Regions from separate parts of the Streptomyces sp. NPDC048370 genome, predicted to be linked through region 1. Evidence: riboswitches for the same ligand, from Rfam matches in the RefSeq annotation. Region 1 holds a riboswitch; the other holds the start of a gene.
The links. A riboswitch is a leader RNA that binds a small molecule or an ion and turns the genes downstream of it on or off. The one in region 1 is predicted to bind cyclic di-AMP.
Positions count from the first base shown of each region.

Region 2: another riboswitch for cyclic di-AMP. It lies ahead of ACGFYP_RS02940 (peptidoglycan DD-metalloendopeptidase family protein); the one in region 1 lies ahead of ACGFYP_RS07345 (M23 family metallopeptidase).

Region 1 covers NZ_JBICYI010000003.1:17,548-25,007, forward strand. Annotated here, with positions in the region: gene lhgO (L-2-hydroxyglutarate oxidase) at 1-433, shown strand, start outside; gene trmB (tRNA (guanosine(46)-N7)-methyltransferase TrmB) at 467-1,246, shown strand; gene ACGFYP_RS07335 (PrsW family intramembrane metalloprotease) at 1,274-2,650, shown strand; gene ACGFYP_RS07340 (aldo/keto reductase) at 2,694-3,641, opposite strand; gene ACGFYP_RS07345 (M23 family metallopeptidase) at 3,871-4,977, opposite strand; cyclic di-AMP (ydaO/yuaA leader) riboswitch at 4,989-5,136, opposite strand; gene ACGFYP_RS07350 (PP2C family protein-serine/threonine phosphatase) at 5,373-6,566, opposite strand; gene ACGFYP_RS07355 (MFS transporter) at 6,849-7,460, opposite strand, start outside.
Region 2 covers NZ_JBICYI010000001.1:686,315-693,774, forward strand. Annotated here, with positions in the region: gene ACGFYP_RS02925 (STM4012 family radical SAM protein) at 1-783, shown strand, start outside; gene ACGFYP_RS02930 (STM4011 family radical SAM protein) at 794-1,660, shown strand; gene ACGFYP_RS02935 (SGNH/GDSL hydrolase family protein) at 1,647-2,459, opposite strand; gene ACGFYP_RS02940 (peptidoglycan DD-metalloendopeptidase family protein) at 2,628-3,599, opposite strand; cyclic di-AMP (ydaO/yuaA leader) riboswitch at 3,604-3,792, opposite strand; gene ACGFYP_RS02945 (tyrosine-protein phosphatase) at 4,153-4,965, shown strand; gene ACGFYP_RS02950 (DUF6126 family protein) at 4,982-5,137, opposite strand; gene ACGFYP_RS02955 (helix-turn-helix domain-containing protein) at 5,158-5,844, opposite strand; gene ACGFYP_RS02960 (aspartate aminotransferase family protein) at 5,942-7,327, opposite strand; gene dxs (1-deoxy-D-xylulose-5-phosphate synthase) at 7,324-7,460, opposite strand, start outside.

The sequences.
Region 1 (7,460 bases):
CCATCTGACCCGGGGCGTCGACGGCGGCGTCCACGTCGGACCGAACGCGGTGCCGGCGCTCGCGCGGGAGGGGTACGACTGGTCGGTCGTCCGGCCCGGCGACCTGGTGGGGACGCTGGCGTGGCCGGGGTCCTGGCAGATCGCCCGGGAGCACTGGCGGTACGGAGCGGGGGAGCTGCGCCGCTCGCTGTCGAAGCGGGCCTTCACGGCGGCGGTGCGGCGCCTGCTGCCGTCCGTGGAGGAAACGGATCTGCGCCGGGCTCCGGCGGGGGTCCGGGCGCAGGCGGTGCTGCGGGACGGGACGCTGGTGGACGACTTCCTGATCCGCGAGGCGCCCCGGACGGTCCACGTCCTGAACGCACCGTCGCCGGCGGCGACGGCGTCGCTGCCGATCGGCCGCGAGGTGGCGTCCCGGGCGCTGGCCCTGCTGTAGCCCAGCGGTCGGGATCGTAGAATTGGGCGCATTGTGTCTGAGTCTCGCGAAGCCGCCACCCACCCCGAGCCCGTCTTCCAGCGGGGCAGCCAGAGGTTTGCCCCCGGTGAGGGGCCGCTGCCCGATCCCGCCGGATCGCACCACGAGCGGCGGATCCGCAGCTTCCAGCCGCGCCGCAGCCGCGTCACCACGGGGCAGGCCGAGGCGATGCTCAAGCGCTGGCCCGACTGGGGCCTCGACATCGACGGCAAGCGGGTCCTGGACCTGAAGGAGATGTTCGGCGGCCTGCCCGTCGTCCTGGAGATCGGCTTCGGCATGGGCGAGGCCACGGCCCAGATGGCCGCCGCCGACCCCGGCACCGGCATCCTCGCCGTGGACGTCCACACCCCCGGCCAGGGCAACCTCCTCGGTCTCGCCGACCGGGGCGGCCTGGAGAACGTCCGGGTCGCCAACGGCGACGCGATCATCCTGCTCCGCGAGATGCTCGGCGCCGACGCCCTCGACGGCTGCCGCGTCTACTTCCCGGACCCCTGGCCGAAGAAGCGCCACCACAAGCGGCGCCTCATCCAGCCCGAGTTCCTCACGCTGCTCGCGACCCGGATGAAGCCGGGCGCCGTCCTGCACTGCGCCACGGACTGGGAGGAGTACGCCGAGCAGATGCTCGAAGTCCTCTCCGCCCACCCCGACTTCGAGAACACCCGGCCCGAGGGCGGCTACGCGCCCCGCCCGGACTTCCGCCCCCTCACCCGCTTCGAGGGGCAGGGCCTGGACAAGGGGCATGTCGTGCACGACCTGCTTTTCCACAGGAAGTAGCTCTGCCGGTTCTGCTTTTCCACAGGAATGGGCAGATGTCGGAGAACTCCGTCGCGGGTGTCAGTCGTCCTCGTTAGGGTCGCTCACGTGTCGAACCACGTTCCCGTCCCCACTCGGGACACCGAGGAGCCGGCCTTCACGGCCGTTCCGGACCGCGCCCAGTGGCGCTACAGGCCTCGTCGCGCCTTCTGGCGCAGCAAGGTGGTCCGGGCCGTCGCCGTGATCACCGTGCTCGCGCTCTGCGCACTGGTGATCCTCGCGATCGTACGGGAGCAGACCGGCACCGAGGGCTTCCTCGTCGGCCTCGGCCTGGCCGTCCTGCCCGTCCCGCTGCTGATGGCCGCCTTCCGCTGGCTGGACCGGGTCGAGCCGGGTCCCTGGAAGAACCTGATCTTCGCCTTCGCCTGGGGGGCCTGCGCGGCGACGCTCGTCGCGATCCTCGCCAACTCCTTCGCGGTCCGCTGGATCGCGACCGCCACGGCCGACCCCGCCTCCGCCGAGTCCTGGGGCGCCACGGTCGTCGCCCCTGTCGTGGAGGAGAGCGCCAAGGCCGCGGCGATCCTGCTGATCTTCCTCTTCCGCAGACGGCACTTCACCGGCCTCGTCGACGGGGTCGTCGTCGCCGGCTTCACCGCCACCGGCTTCGCCTTCACCGAGAACATCCTCTATCTCGGCAACGCCTTCGGCGAGGACCAGGACCTCGGCTCCGGCGGCCTCGGCTCCATGACCGCGGGCACCTTCTTCGTACGGATCGTGATGTCGCCGTTCGCGCATCCGCTCTTCACGGTCTTCACCGGCCTCGGCTTCGCCTTCGCCGCCCTCGCCACCTCCCGGCGGAAGTTCCTGAGACTGCGCCGGACGCTGCTGCCGATCGCCGGGCTGCTCCTCGCCATGCTCATGCACGCCCTGTGGAACGGCTCGGCGACGATCCTCGGGCCACTGGGCTTCATCCTGGTCTACGGCATGTTCATGGTGCCCGCCTTCGGCCTGCTGACCTGGCTCGCGATATGGAGCAGGCAGCGCGAGCTGCGCACGATATCCGGGCAGCTCCCGGCGTACGCGGCGGCCGGCTGGCTCTCGCCCGCCGAACCGCTCGCGCTCTCCTCGATGCGAGCCCGCTCCCTTGCCCGCGACTTCGCCCGCCGTACGTACGGCCCGCCGGCCGCCACCGCCGTCGGCGAGTACGAGGCGTTCGCGACGACCCTCGCCTTCCTGCGCCACCGCGCCCAGCGCGGCGCGCCGGACCCGGACTTCATGGCGCGCGAGCAGGAGCTGCTCCACCACCTCTGGCAGCGCAAGCCCGTCGCCTCGCCCGCCCTCACGTACGCGGCGCGGGCGACGGGGCGGGTGTGGGCGCCGCCGCAGTACCTCGACTACGGCGGCTACAACCCGTACCGGAGCTAAGGGCTCCCTTTAGGGACGGCCCGTCATCCCAGGCTTCGGGGGCCTACGCCTCCGAGGCCTCCGTCAGGAGCGTCAGTTCCGCCGGGGTCAGGCGGAGGTCGGCCACGGCGACGAGCGCCGGGAGCTGGTCGACGGTACGGGCCGAGGCGATCGGGGCGACGACGGTCGCGCGGGAGGCGAGCCAGGCCAGGGCCACAGTGGCGACCTCGGCCTCGTGCGCCTCGGCCACCGTGTCGAGCGCGGCGAGGATCCGCCGGCCCCGCTCGGTCTCGGCGTGCTCGGCGGCGCCCTCGGCGCGGACGCTGTCGACGGTCTTCCCTGCGCGGTACTTGCCCGTGAGGAAGCCGGACGCCAGCGCGAAGTACGGGACGGCGGCGAGCCCGGCCCGCTCGGTGGTGGCCAGGAGCTCACCCTCGTACGTGTCGCGCGAGAGCAGGTTGTAGTGCGGCTGCAGGGCCACGTAGCGGGCGAGGCCCTCGGCCTCGGCGAAGTCCAGGGAGGCCTGGAGCCGTTCGGCCGAGATGTTGGAGGCGGCGACGGCGCGCACCTTGCCGTCCTTCACCAGCTGGTCGAGCGCGGTGACGATCTCCTCGACCGGGACGGTCGGGTCGTCGAAGTGCGTGTAGTACAGGTCGATGTAGTCGGTGCCGAGGCGGCGCAGCGACTCCTCGACGCCGGCCTTGATCGTGGTCGGGGCGAGCCCCTTGTACTGGGGGTGGGCGCCGACCTTCGTGGCGACGACGACCTCGGAGCGGTTGCCCCGGGTGGCCAGCCACTTGCCGATCAACGTCTCGGACTCGCCGCCCTGATTGCCCTCGGCCCAGGCGGAGTACATGTCGGCGGTGTCGACGAAGTTGCCGCCGGCGGCGGTGTAGGCGTCGAGGACGGCGAAGGACTGCTCCTGGTCGGCGGACCAGCCGAAGACGTTGCCGCCCAGCGCGAGGGGGAAGACGTGCAGATCGGAATTGCCCAGCGGGCGAAGAGAGGTCATGGGACGTTACAACGACTGCCCCGGACACGGGTATTCCGGCAGCCCTGACGTCCGGGGGGTGCCGTCAGGGCTGCCGGAGTCGTGAGGCCGAGTACGCGCGGGCCGGCGTCAGACCGTGAGGCCGGGGACGCGCGGGCCGGCGTCGGACCGTGAGGCCGGGGACGCGCCCTGGCGTCAGGCTGTGAGGTCGCGTCCCCGCGTCGGACCGAGAGGCGGGGACGCGTACGCGTCAGACCGAGAGGCCCTTGCTGCCCAGCCAGGCCGCCGGGTCGATGCCCGCGCCGCCCGGGGTGTGGACCTCCAGGTGCAGGTGCGGGCCGGTGACGTTGCCGGTCGCGCCCACGCGCCCGATCGTGTCGCCGGTGCCCACGGACTGGCCGACGCTCGCCGTCATCGAGGACAGGTGGGCGTACCAGACCTCCGTACCGTCCTCCAGCTCCAGGACGATCCGGTAGCCGTACGAGCCGGACCAGCCCGCCGACTTGATCGTGCCGCCGTGCACCGCCTTGACCGGCGTGCCGGTGGGCGCCGCGAAGTCGAGGCCGGTGTGCTGGCCGGAGGACCACATGGAGCCGGACTGGCCGTACGTGGAGGTGATCGTGTACGAGGACGTGGGCAGCGAGTAGCTCGCGGCGAGCTTCGCCAGGCGCTCCGCCTCGGCCTTCGCCGCCGCCTCCTCCTCGGCCTTCTTCTTCGCCGCGGCCGCTTCCTTCTCGGCCTGGTCCGCCTTGGCCGCCGCCTCGACGGCGGCCTTCTCCGCGGCCGCCTTCTCCGCCGCGGCCTTCTCGGCTGCGTCGGCGGAGGCCTGCTGCTGCTCGGCCTGCTGGAGGATGCGGGCGCGCAGCGCCTCGCCGGCGTCGGCCGTCGAGGCGGAGGCGGAGGCGGACTCGGCGCCGGAGGTCTTCTCGACGTCGCCGGCCGGCAGGGCGAGGGTGGCCGTGAGCGGCTGCGGGTTGGTCGTACCGGAGTCCGTACCGTCCGCGCCGTCCTCGTCGGAGATGAACTCGCCGACGCCGGGCAGCTCGGAGGCGTCCGGCAGGTCGAGGTCGGGGAGCGATATCGAGACCGGGGGCTTCTCCTTGGCGGTCGCCATGCCGCCCGCGCCGACGGCCGCGATGACGCCGACACCGAGGACGGTGGAGGAGCGGGCGAAGCCGGAGCGCTGCTTCACGACGCGGTGGCGGCCACCCGAACGGGCCTGCTGGCGCAGGGAGTCCTCGGTGGGGTTCCACTCCCCCCACGTCGCCGCGTCGTCGTCCGTCCCGGCGGCACCACGGGCACCGAACGCGTTGAACCCGTCAGAAAGGCCTTCGGGGGCAGGGCTGTTGGACGCCACGGAGGCGCACTCCTTTCCTTCCTTCTCGCCTACCGGGTTAGCTGACGGGTTCGGAGCAGGAAGGTCTCCTACGAGCGGTTCCGCACGAGTGCGAAGGTGCCCGATTCACCCCAAGTAGTGGTTCCCCGGTTCCCTTTCAGGATTCGGCGCGTGCGCACGGTGCCGTCTCTTACGACGGCTGGGACGACCGCGCTGCGTTATCGAACGTTAATAGACACGAGGGCCGGATTCCAAGCCGTTCCGGTTGATCATTTCCGCGATTGAGCTGGTACAGCCCGATTTGACCTCGCTTCAGTACGGACCCCGAACGACACCCCAGAACTGACGGTGCGTCAATTGTTATCGGAGTGGTACCCCTCCACTACGGATGGTCACGGCACTGTCGGCGGCACTGGTCACGGCACCACGGGCATCGTGCGGCGCCGCTCCGGCTGGCCCGCTGCGGGGCGGCTCACGGCCAGCAGCGCCATGTCGTCGGTGGAACCCCCGCCCGTGAACCGGCGGACGTCGTCGACGAGCGCGTCCAGCAGCTCCTCCGGCCCCGGGAAGATCCTCCCTGCGAGCCGCTCGGCCGGTTCGTAGAAGGCCCCGTCCGCGTCGCGCGCCTCGGAGAGCCCGTCGGTGTAGAGGAGCAGCGTGGCGCCCGGCGGGTACGGGACCTCGTCGGCCCGGTCCGGCCAGGCGGCCAACTCGCCCATGCCGAGCGGCAGCGCCGGTTCGGTCGGCTCCAGGAGCGCCAGGCCCCCGTCCGCGTACAGCAGCAGCGGCTCGGGGTGGCCGCGGTTGACCACCCGTACCCGCCCGTCGCCGCGCGGGATCTCGGCCAGTACGGCGGTGGTGAACCCCTCGAAGGCGTCGAGCCCGTCGCGGCGGGTGCCCTCGCGGGCCAGCGCCCGTTCGAGGCGCTGCGCGACGCCTTCGAGGCTCGCCTCCTGCTCCGCCGCCTCCCGGAAGGCGCCGATCACGACGGCGACCGCCTCGACCGCGTCGAGCCCCTTGCCGCGCACGTCACCGACGACGAGCCGGACCCCGTACGGCGTGTCCTGGACGGCGAACAGGTCGCCGCCGATGAACGCGTCCGCCTGCGCGGCCTCGTACCGGGCCGCGACATGGAGCCCGCCGATCCGCTCGGCGGGCGTCGGCAGCACGGCCTTCTGCGCGGTCTCCGCGATCACCCGCGCCGAGGCGAGCCGCTCACCGCTGCGCCGTACGACCCGGTTGATCAGCAGGGCGAGGACGGAGACGGTGAGGACGGTCAGTGTCTCGGTGAGGGCGGGGACCTCGTCGGTGGTGTGGTTGTACACGTGCAGCCCGATGCTGGCGACGACGGCGGCGATGCCGGTGAGCAGTGTCGTCAGCATGGAGAAGAACGGGGCGGCGATGAGCGGCGCGGCGGAGAACATCGGGGAGGCGGTGTACGCGGCGGGAGTGGACAGGTCGAAGACGACACCGCCGAGGATCACAAGAGGCGGCAGCGCGCGGATGAACCGCCGGGCCTGCTCGGCCCGCCCGCGCGGCGCCCGCGACCCGAGCCCGTTGGCCGACCCGTTCGCCGTCCCGTTGGCCGATCCGTTCGCCCGCCCGTTCACCGACCCGTGCGCCGACCCGTTCGTCCGCCCGTTCTTACGCCGGTCCGTCCGCCCGGTCCTGCGCCGGTCCGGCCGCCCGCTCCTGCGCTCGTTCGCCCGCCCGTTCGCCTCTCCCCGAGCGGCTCCCCGCGGTCCCTGCCCCCGCCCCTGCCCCTTCCCCTGGCCCTGCCCCACCTGTGCTCTCCTGCCCGGTCCGTACACGGCACGGCGACGGACGGTACCGCGCCCTCCCCAGGGTGGCGGGAGCCGCGCCGCGTGGCGACCCCCGCTCGGCCAAGTGGGTTACGCGCGCAGTCGGCCGCCCCGCGCCAGGGCACCCACCGCCGCCGCGCAGCCGAGGCCGACCCCGCACAGCACCAGCCACGGCGTCACCGACCACCCGGTCACATCGAGCAGCACGCCCGTCCCCAGGTTCCCGAGGGTGATCCCGATCCCGCAGACGGTGTTGTAGAGCCCGTAGTGCGTGGCCACCCACCGCCCGCCCGCGAGGGCGACGACGGTGTCCATCTCGTACGGGTAGAGCACCGCGTTCCCGACCGCCAGGGCCGCCGAGCACAGGAGCAGGCCCACGACCCCGGGCACGGCGACCGGGAGCAGGAAGGCGGTGCCCATCAGCACAAGGCCGAGGACCAGACACCGCTCCCGGCTCAGTCTCCGCCCGCACCAGGCCGTGATCCGCAGCTGACCCGCAAGCGCCACGAGCGCGGAGACCACGAACAGCGCGGTCGTCACCGCCGTACTGTCCGCCGCGAGCGGCAGCGCCAGATAGACCTGGAAGGACAGGACGTACGAGCCGGTCATCGCCAGCGAGAAGAGCCAGAAGACGCGGTTGGCGAGGACGGTACGGAACTGCCCCCGGCCCGCCGCCTGTTCCGTCCCCGGTTCCGCAGCTGC
Region 2 (7,460 bases), on a different contig from region 1:
GAGGTCGAGGCCGCGCTCGGACGGATCCGCGAGGCCGGCGTCCCCGTCCTCAACATCGATCTGATCTACGGCATCGACGGCCAGACCGAGCAGACCTGGACCCACTCGCTCGACGCCGCCCTCGCCTGGCGGCCCGAGGAGCTCTATCTCTATCCCCTGTACGTCCGTCCCCTCACCGGCCTCGGCCGGCTCACGGCGACCGCCGACCGCGCGTGGGACGAGCAGCGGCTGCGGCTCTACCGCCACGGCCGGGACCATCTGCTCGCGCGGGGCTACGAGCAGGTGTCGATGCGCATGTTCCGGCGCGCCGACGCCCCGCCGCAGGGCGCCGACGACTACGCGTGCCAGACCGACGGCATGATCGGCCTTGGCTGCGGCGCCCGCTCGTACACCTCGTCGCTGCACTACTCCTTCGACTACGCCGTCGAGATGCGGGAGATCCGCGCGATCATCGACGACTACACCGCGACGGAGGACTTCACCCGGGCCCGGGTGGGTCGCTGGGTCGACGCGGGCGAGGCGCGCCGTCGCCATCTGCTCCAGTCGCTCCTCCAGGCCCGGGGCATGCCGACCGGGGAGTACGAGGAGCGGTTCGGCGCGTCGCCCTTCGCGGACTTCCCCGACGAGCTGGGCCGCTTCGAGGCGCTCGGCTGGCTGGATCCGACGGCGCCCGCAGGGCTGCTGCGGCTCTCCTCCGAGGGTCTGGCGCACTCGGACGCGCTCGGCCCCGCCCTCTTCTCCCCGGCCGTCCGGGCGGCGATGGCCGCCTACGAGCCGAAGTAGGGGCGCGGCCGTGGACCTGACGATCCTGTACCGGGGGCCGCTCGCCTCCTGCGACTACGACTGTCCCTACTGCCCCTTCGCCAAGCGCCGTGACAGCCGCGAGCAGCTCCGGGCCGACCGCGCCGCGCTGGAGCGATTCTCTGCCTGGGCGGTGGAGCGGACCGGCGACCGGCTGAGGATCCTCTTCACACCGTGGGGCGAGGGCCTGGTCCGCTCCTGGTACCGGCGCCCCCTCACCGAGCTGTCCCACCTGCCGCACATCGAGCGGGTGGCGATCCAGACCAATCTGAGCTGCCGCACGGAGTGGCTGGCCGAGGCCGACCCCGGGACCCTCGCGCTCTGGTGCACGTACCACCCCGGCCAGACGCCGTACGACCGCTTCCTCGCGAAGTGCCGCGCGCTGGCGGCCAGGGGCACCCGGTTCAGCGTCGGGGTCGTCGGCCTGCCCGAGCACCGGGAGCACGCCCTGCGCCTGCGCGCGGACCTCCCGCCGGAGGTCTACCTCTGGGTGAACGCGGCCGAGGGACACACGTACACCGACGAGGAGGCCGAGGGCTGGACGGCCCTCGACCCCCTCTTCCCGTACAGCCGCCATCCGCACCGCTCCGCCGGTCTCCCCTGCCGGACCGGCGAGTCGGTGATCTCCGTGGACGGCGAAGGGACCGTGCGCCGCTGCCACTTCGTCAAGGCCGAGCTGGGCAATCTGTACGACGGTTCGTACCGCGCCGCCCTCCGCCCGCGCGCCTGCCCGCTCGCCGTCTGCGACTGCCACATCGGCTACGTGCATCTGGAGACGCTGCCGCTGTACGACGTGTTCGCGGGCGGGGTACTGGAACGGATCCCGGCCGCTCTCGACGGGTCGTTCAGAGGGGCATGAGGTCGCCGAGCGGCATGAGGTCGGGCCGCTTGGCCGCCACGTGGTCGCCCGAGCTCTCCCCCCGCAGGCGCCGTCCGATCCATGGGACGAGGTACTCCTTGGCCCAGTGGATGTCGTCGCGGCGGACCTCCAGGGTCCCCCTCGGCGGCAGCGGCGGCCAGGCCTGGTCCGGGTCGGCCGGCACCTCCATGCCGAGGACCTGGGCGGCGCGCAGCGCGACCCGGGTGTGCCCCTCGGCCGAGAGGTGCAGCCGGTCGTCGTCCCAGGCCCGCCTGTCCTGCACGGACTTGAGCGACCACAGGTCGAGGACCGGGCAGTCGTAGCGGTCGGCGATGGCCCGGACGTGGGCGGTGTACGTGGCGATCTTGCCGCGCAGGTGCCGCAGGACGGGTACGTCGCGGGTGTCGAAGCCGGTCGTCACCATCACCGTGCCGACGGCCGAGGTGAGGTCGGCGACGGCGCGCTCGAAGCGCTCGGCGACGTCGTCGGGGTCGGTGCCGGGGCGGATGATGTCGTTGCCGCCCGCGCAGAAGCTCACCAGGTCGGGGGCGAGTTCCTTGGCCCGCGGGACCTGCTCCGCCACGATCTGGTCGAGAAGGCGGCCTCGGACGGCCAGGTTGGCGTAACGGAATGCGTCGTGCTCCGGCAATTGGTCGGCGAGCAGCACCGCGAAGCGGTCCGCCCAGCCGACGTACTTCCCGTCGGGCCCCGGATCTCCCACGCCCTCGGTGAAGCTGTCCCCGATCGCCGCGTACGACCCGAATGCGTTCATGTCTCTTGATCTCGAATCGTCTGCCACGGGAGTTCATCTTTCCCTTACACATGTGACCTACGCGACCGTAAGGAGGGGTTGACGCCGGGTGAGATACGCCACCGGTCAAGATTCCACCAAGCCGGAATACACCGCAGGGGCCCGGCACACCGAAGTGCCGGGCCCCTGTGGGGTGCTGCGGGTGACGCGGAAGCGTCAGATGCCGACGCCGTGCTGGCGCAGGTACGCCAGCGGGTCGATGTCCGCGCCGTAGCTCGGACCGGTGCGGATCTCGAAGTGCAGGTGCGGGCCACTGGAGTTGCCGGTCGAACCGGAGAGGCCGATCTGCTGGCCGCCCGTGACGGACTGCCCGGCGGAGACGGAGAGGGAGGAGAGGTGGGCGTACTGGGAGTACGTGCCGTCGGCGTGCTGGATGACGACCTCGTTGCCGTACGCGCCGCTCCAGCCGGCCGAGTGGACGGTGCCCGCACCGACGGCCTTGACCGAGGTGCCGGAGGAGGCGATGAAGTCGACACCGGTGTGGTAGCCGGAGGACCACATCGAGCCGGAGGCCCGGTACGGGGTGGAGACGCCGCCGTCGACCGGGGCGACCCAGCCGGAGGAGGAGGTCTTCGCGGGGGCGGACTGCGTCGCAGCGGAGTCCTGGGTGGACGCCACGGTGCCGCGGTCGGAGGAGCGGGAGCTGCGCGACTCGCTCGCGTCGGAGGAGGACTTCTTCTCAGCCTTGGGCGCGGCCTTCGGGGCAGCCTTGGGCGCGGCCTTCGGGGCGACCTTGGCCGTCGACTTGGCGCCGAGGGTGAGCTTCATGCCGGGCAGGATCAGCGACGGGTCCTCGCCGACGACCTGGCGGTTGTCGGAGTAGAGCTTCTGCCAGCCGCCCGCGAGGTGGTACTCGGCGGCGATCTTCGACAGGTAGTCGCCGGGGACGACGGAGTACGTCTTCGGCTTCGCGGTGGGGGCGGCGGCCGGAGCGGCCTTCGCCTGAGCGGCGGCGACGGCGGTGACGGCCTTCTCGGGCGTCACGGTCGGAGCGGCCTTCTCGGCGGCGTGGGCTCCGGTCGCGCCGAGCAGCGGCAGGGCGACGACGGCGCCGCCGGTACCGGCGGCGACGAATCCGCGCGTGATCGGGTTGACCTTGGGACGGCGATGCTTACCCTTCGCGGGCATGGCGAATTCCTCTCCGTCGCCTACGAGGTGAGCTGTCGGGTTCGGACTGGAGATGTCCGGCCGCGTTCTCACGCGGCTTCACCCCAAGCCGTCCGGATAGACCGGTGCGGCGTACTTACCTGGGTCCCCCGCTCCTGCCGTACGTGGATGGGTGCGGATTCCGGACGGTGGCAGGATTCGGCGGTCCGACCGGATTGACGGTGACGCTAGACGAGCGGGGTCGAGGCGAACAAGCCGCCGGTTTCCGTTCGCATTCCGCGGCGTGATATCCGTACCGAATTCCGGTCACCCTCCGTGGATGACGGTGGATCGATTTCCTTTTCCGGTACGGGAATTACCTCGGACGATCAGGCACGGTCCGTCACCTTTATGACGCTGCTCACGCCCCGAATACCATCTCCCCTGCAATCAGGGCGCGTTATACCGAAGGGTCCAATTCGGACAGAACACCCAATCCCCTACCCAGGGGTGCGCACGACCCCGGGCACCCGGGATGATTGGCCCAGGAGTCGATCAGGAACCGATCGCGATCCGTCAACCTTCAGGAGCACTCGTGACGCAGCAGCTGCCGCAGGTCCCGTCGACCGAACCCGAGCTCACCGGGGTACGCAACTTCCGGGACGTGGGCGGACTGCCGACCGTGGACGGCGGTTCGGTGCGGTTCGGCCGCCTCTTCCGCAGCGGCCACCTCGCCCACGCGACCGAGGAGGACGCGGCGTTCCTCTCCACCCTCGGACTCCACACGATCTTCGACTTCCGCAATCAGGCCGACGTGAGGATCGAGGGCCCGGACGTCGAACTGCCCGGCGTACGGAACGTGAACATACCGCTCAACGACCCGGCCGACGGCAAGGAGTTCTGGAAGCTCGTCAGGTCCGGCGAGCTGGAGCAGCTCCGCGCCATCCTGGGGGACGGCAAGGCCGCGACCCGAATGTCCGATTCGTACCGGCAGATGATCGTCGAGCGGACCGCGGAGCACAGCCGCATCCTGCACGCGCTCGCCGAGGACAGCGTCCCCGCGCTCATGCACTGCGCGGCCGGCAAGGACCGGGCCGGCCTCTCGATCGCGATCTCACTGCTCGCCGTGGGCGTCGAGCGCGAGGCGGTCGAGGCCGACTACGTCAAGTCGAACGACCCGCACCGCCGCTACAAGGTGCGCCGCAGCTCCACCTCCGCGGACGCGATGGCGCCCGAGGTGATGGAGCTGATCAGCCCGCTGTTCGACGCGCGGGTGGAGTACCTGCGGGCCGCGTTCGAGACGATGGAGCAGACCTGGGGGACGGTCGAGAACTACCTGACCGAGGGCCTGAAGCTCACCCCGGAGACCCGTGCGCGGCTGCGCGAGCGGCTCGTCGTCGAGGCGTGACCGCGCCCCTGCCTGGTCACTGGTTCTGCGCGCCGAGGGCGAACAGCAGATAGAGGAAGCCGGCGAAGAGGTGCCCCGCCACGAGGTAGGCGAAGAGGCGGAGCACCAGCCCCTTGGGGAACTTACCGGCCTCGCGCTCCTCGCCGGTGACCGGCTTGAACTTCTCGGACATATCGGTCCTTTCCGGAGGGCTCAGCGCAGATGCGGTGCGCCGTCACCAAGGCACAGCTCGGCGGCGGGGCTCTGCATCAGCGTGTGGACGAAGAGCAGCTCGGCCCCGCCGCGACCGGCGGCGCCGATGCGGTGCGGGGTGAGCGAGTCGAAGTGCGCGCTGTCCCCGGGATCCAGGACATGGACGGCGTCGCCGAGCGAGAGGCGCACCTGCCCGTCGAGGACGTGCAGCCACTCCTCCCCGGGATGGACGCGCACGATGTCGGCCCGGGTGGCGTACGGCACGTGGACGCGGAGCGCCTGCAGGGCGCGGCCCGCTCCCCCGGCCTGGCGGTAGGTCCAGCCGTCGGCCTCGACGGGCTCGGACCGGCCGGCCCGGACGATCGGATCGCGCTCGGCCGGAACCTCGCCCAGGAGCGCCGAGACCGTCGTACCGTAGATACGGGCCAGGGCGAGCAGCATCGGGAGCGAGGGTTGCCGGTGGCCCGTCTCGAGCCGGGAGAGATGGGCCGGGGAGAGTCCGGCCCGCTGCGCGGCGGCCTCCAGGGTCAGCCCGCGACGCCGGCGCAGGCCGCGCAGCTGCGGTGCGACGTCCGGCAGGACGGCGGCGGTCGGATCGGATGACTCGGGATCCGGTGCGGCAGGGCCCGGTGCGGCAAGGTCCGGTGCGGCAGGGTCCGGGGACGGCTCCCCGGGGAGGTGCTCCATGCCTCCATTTCGCCAGGATCTTCCCTCTGAGGCAAATTTCTTGCCCCAGAGGCAAAGATCCACGCCCCGTGCGCTTACGGAACGGATCGCCCGCCCGTCAGCGCTGCGCGACCGCCTGCTTGACCAGCGTCTTCCCGAAGTCCCACATCAGCCCGCCGCCACCGTGGGCGTCGTCCATCACCGCCGTGAACGCGGTCACGAAGCGGTCCACGTCGGCCTCGTCGATGACCAGCGGCGGGATCAGCTTGATCACCTCCAGATGGTCGCCCGACACCTGGGTCAGGATCCGGTGGCGCTGGAGCAGTGGCACGACGACCATCTGCGCGAAGAGGCCCTTACGGGCGGCCTGCAGCATCGTCCACCGGCTGCGCAGCCCGAGCGACGAGGGCCGCCCGAACTCGATCCCGATCATCAGCCCGCGCCCTCGGATCTCGTGCAGCAGCTCGTAGCGCGGCACCAGCTCCTTCAGGCGCGAGGAGAGCAGCTCGCCGATCCGCCGCGCGTGCGCCACCGTCCCCTCGTTCTCCATCACCGAGAGCACGGCGAGCCCGGCGGCCATGGCCTGGGCGTTCGATCCGAAGCTGGCGGAGTGGACGAGGACGCGGTCCATGGACGAGTAGACCTTCTTGAAGATCCAGTCCTTGCCGAGCGTCGCGCCTACGGGCACGTACCCGCCGGAGAGCGCCTTGGCGACACAGAGCAGGTCCGGTTCGACACCCTCCTCGTGCTGGTACGCGTAGAAGTCCCCGGTCCTGCCGAGGCCGGTCTGCACCTCGTCGGCGATCAGCAGGGCCCCGTGCCGGTGCAGCAGCTCCTGGGCGGCGCGCAGGAAGCCGGGCGGAGCCTCGTGCACGCCCTTGCCCTGGATGGGCTCGACCACGAAGCCCGCCACGTCGCCCTCGCGGAGCTCCCGCTCCAGGGCGTCGAGGTCGCCGAGGCCGATCGCGGTGTCGGGCAGCAGCGGGGCGAAGCCGTCCCGGAAGCCCTTCTCGCCGTTGACCGAGAGGGCACCCGTGGTCAGGCCGTGGAAGGCGTGGGAGCAGTAGAGGATCCTGGGCTTCCCGGTGGCGTACCGGGCGAACTTCAGGGCGGTCTCCACCGCCTCCGTACCGCTGTTGCCGAAGAAGACCCGGTCGAGGTGCGGGCTGTGGGCGAGCAGCTTCTCGGCGAGCAGGCCGGGCAGCGGCTGGCAGTCGAAGCGGGTGAGGTCGGCGAGCTGGGCGTCGAGGACGTCGTGGAGGGCCTGGCGGACGACGGGGTGGTGCCGGCCGAGGCCCATGACGCCGAAGCCGGCCAGCATGTCGAGGTGGTCCTCGCCGTCGGCGTCCCAGAAGTGGGCGCCCTCGGCCCGTTCGTAGACCTTGTCGAAGCCGATCGTGTGCAGCATGCGCGGAAGCTGGTGGTTGAGGTACCGGGTGTGCAGCTCGTAGCGCTCCGCGCCGCGTTCGGCGAGCAGTGCCGAGAGGTCGAACTCCTTGCTCATCGCCCCTTCTTCCGGGTCAGTGCGGCGCTGATGCTCCCGGCGATCTCCACCGGGGTGAGGCCGAGGTCGGCGAGCACCTCGCCGCGCTTGGCGTGGGCGAGGAACTGTTCGGGGATCCCGAAGGTCCTCAGGG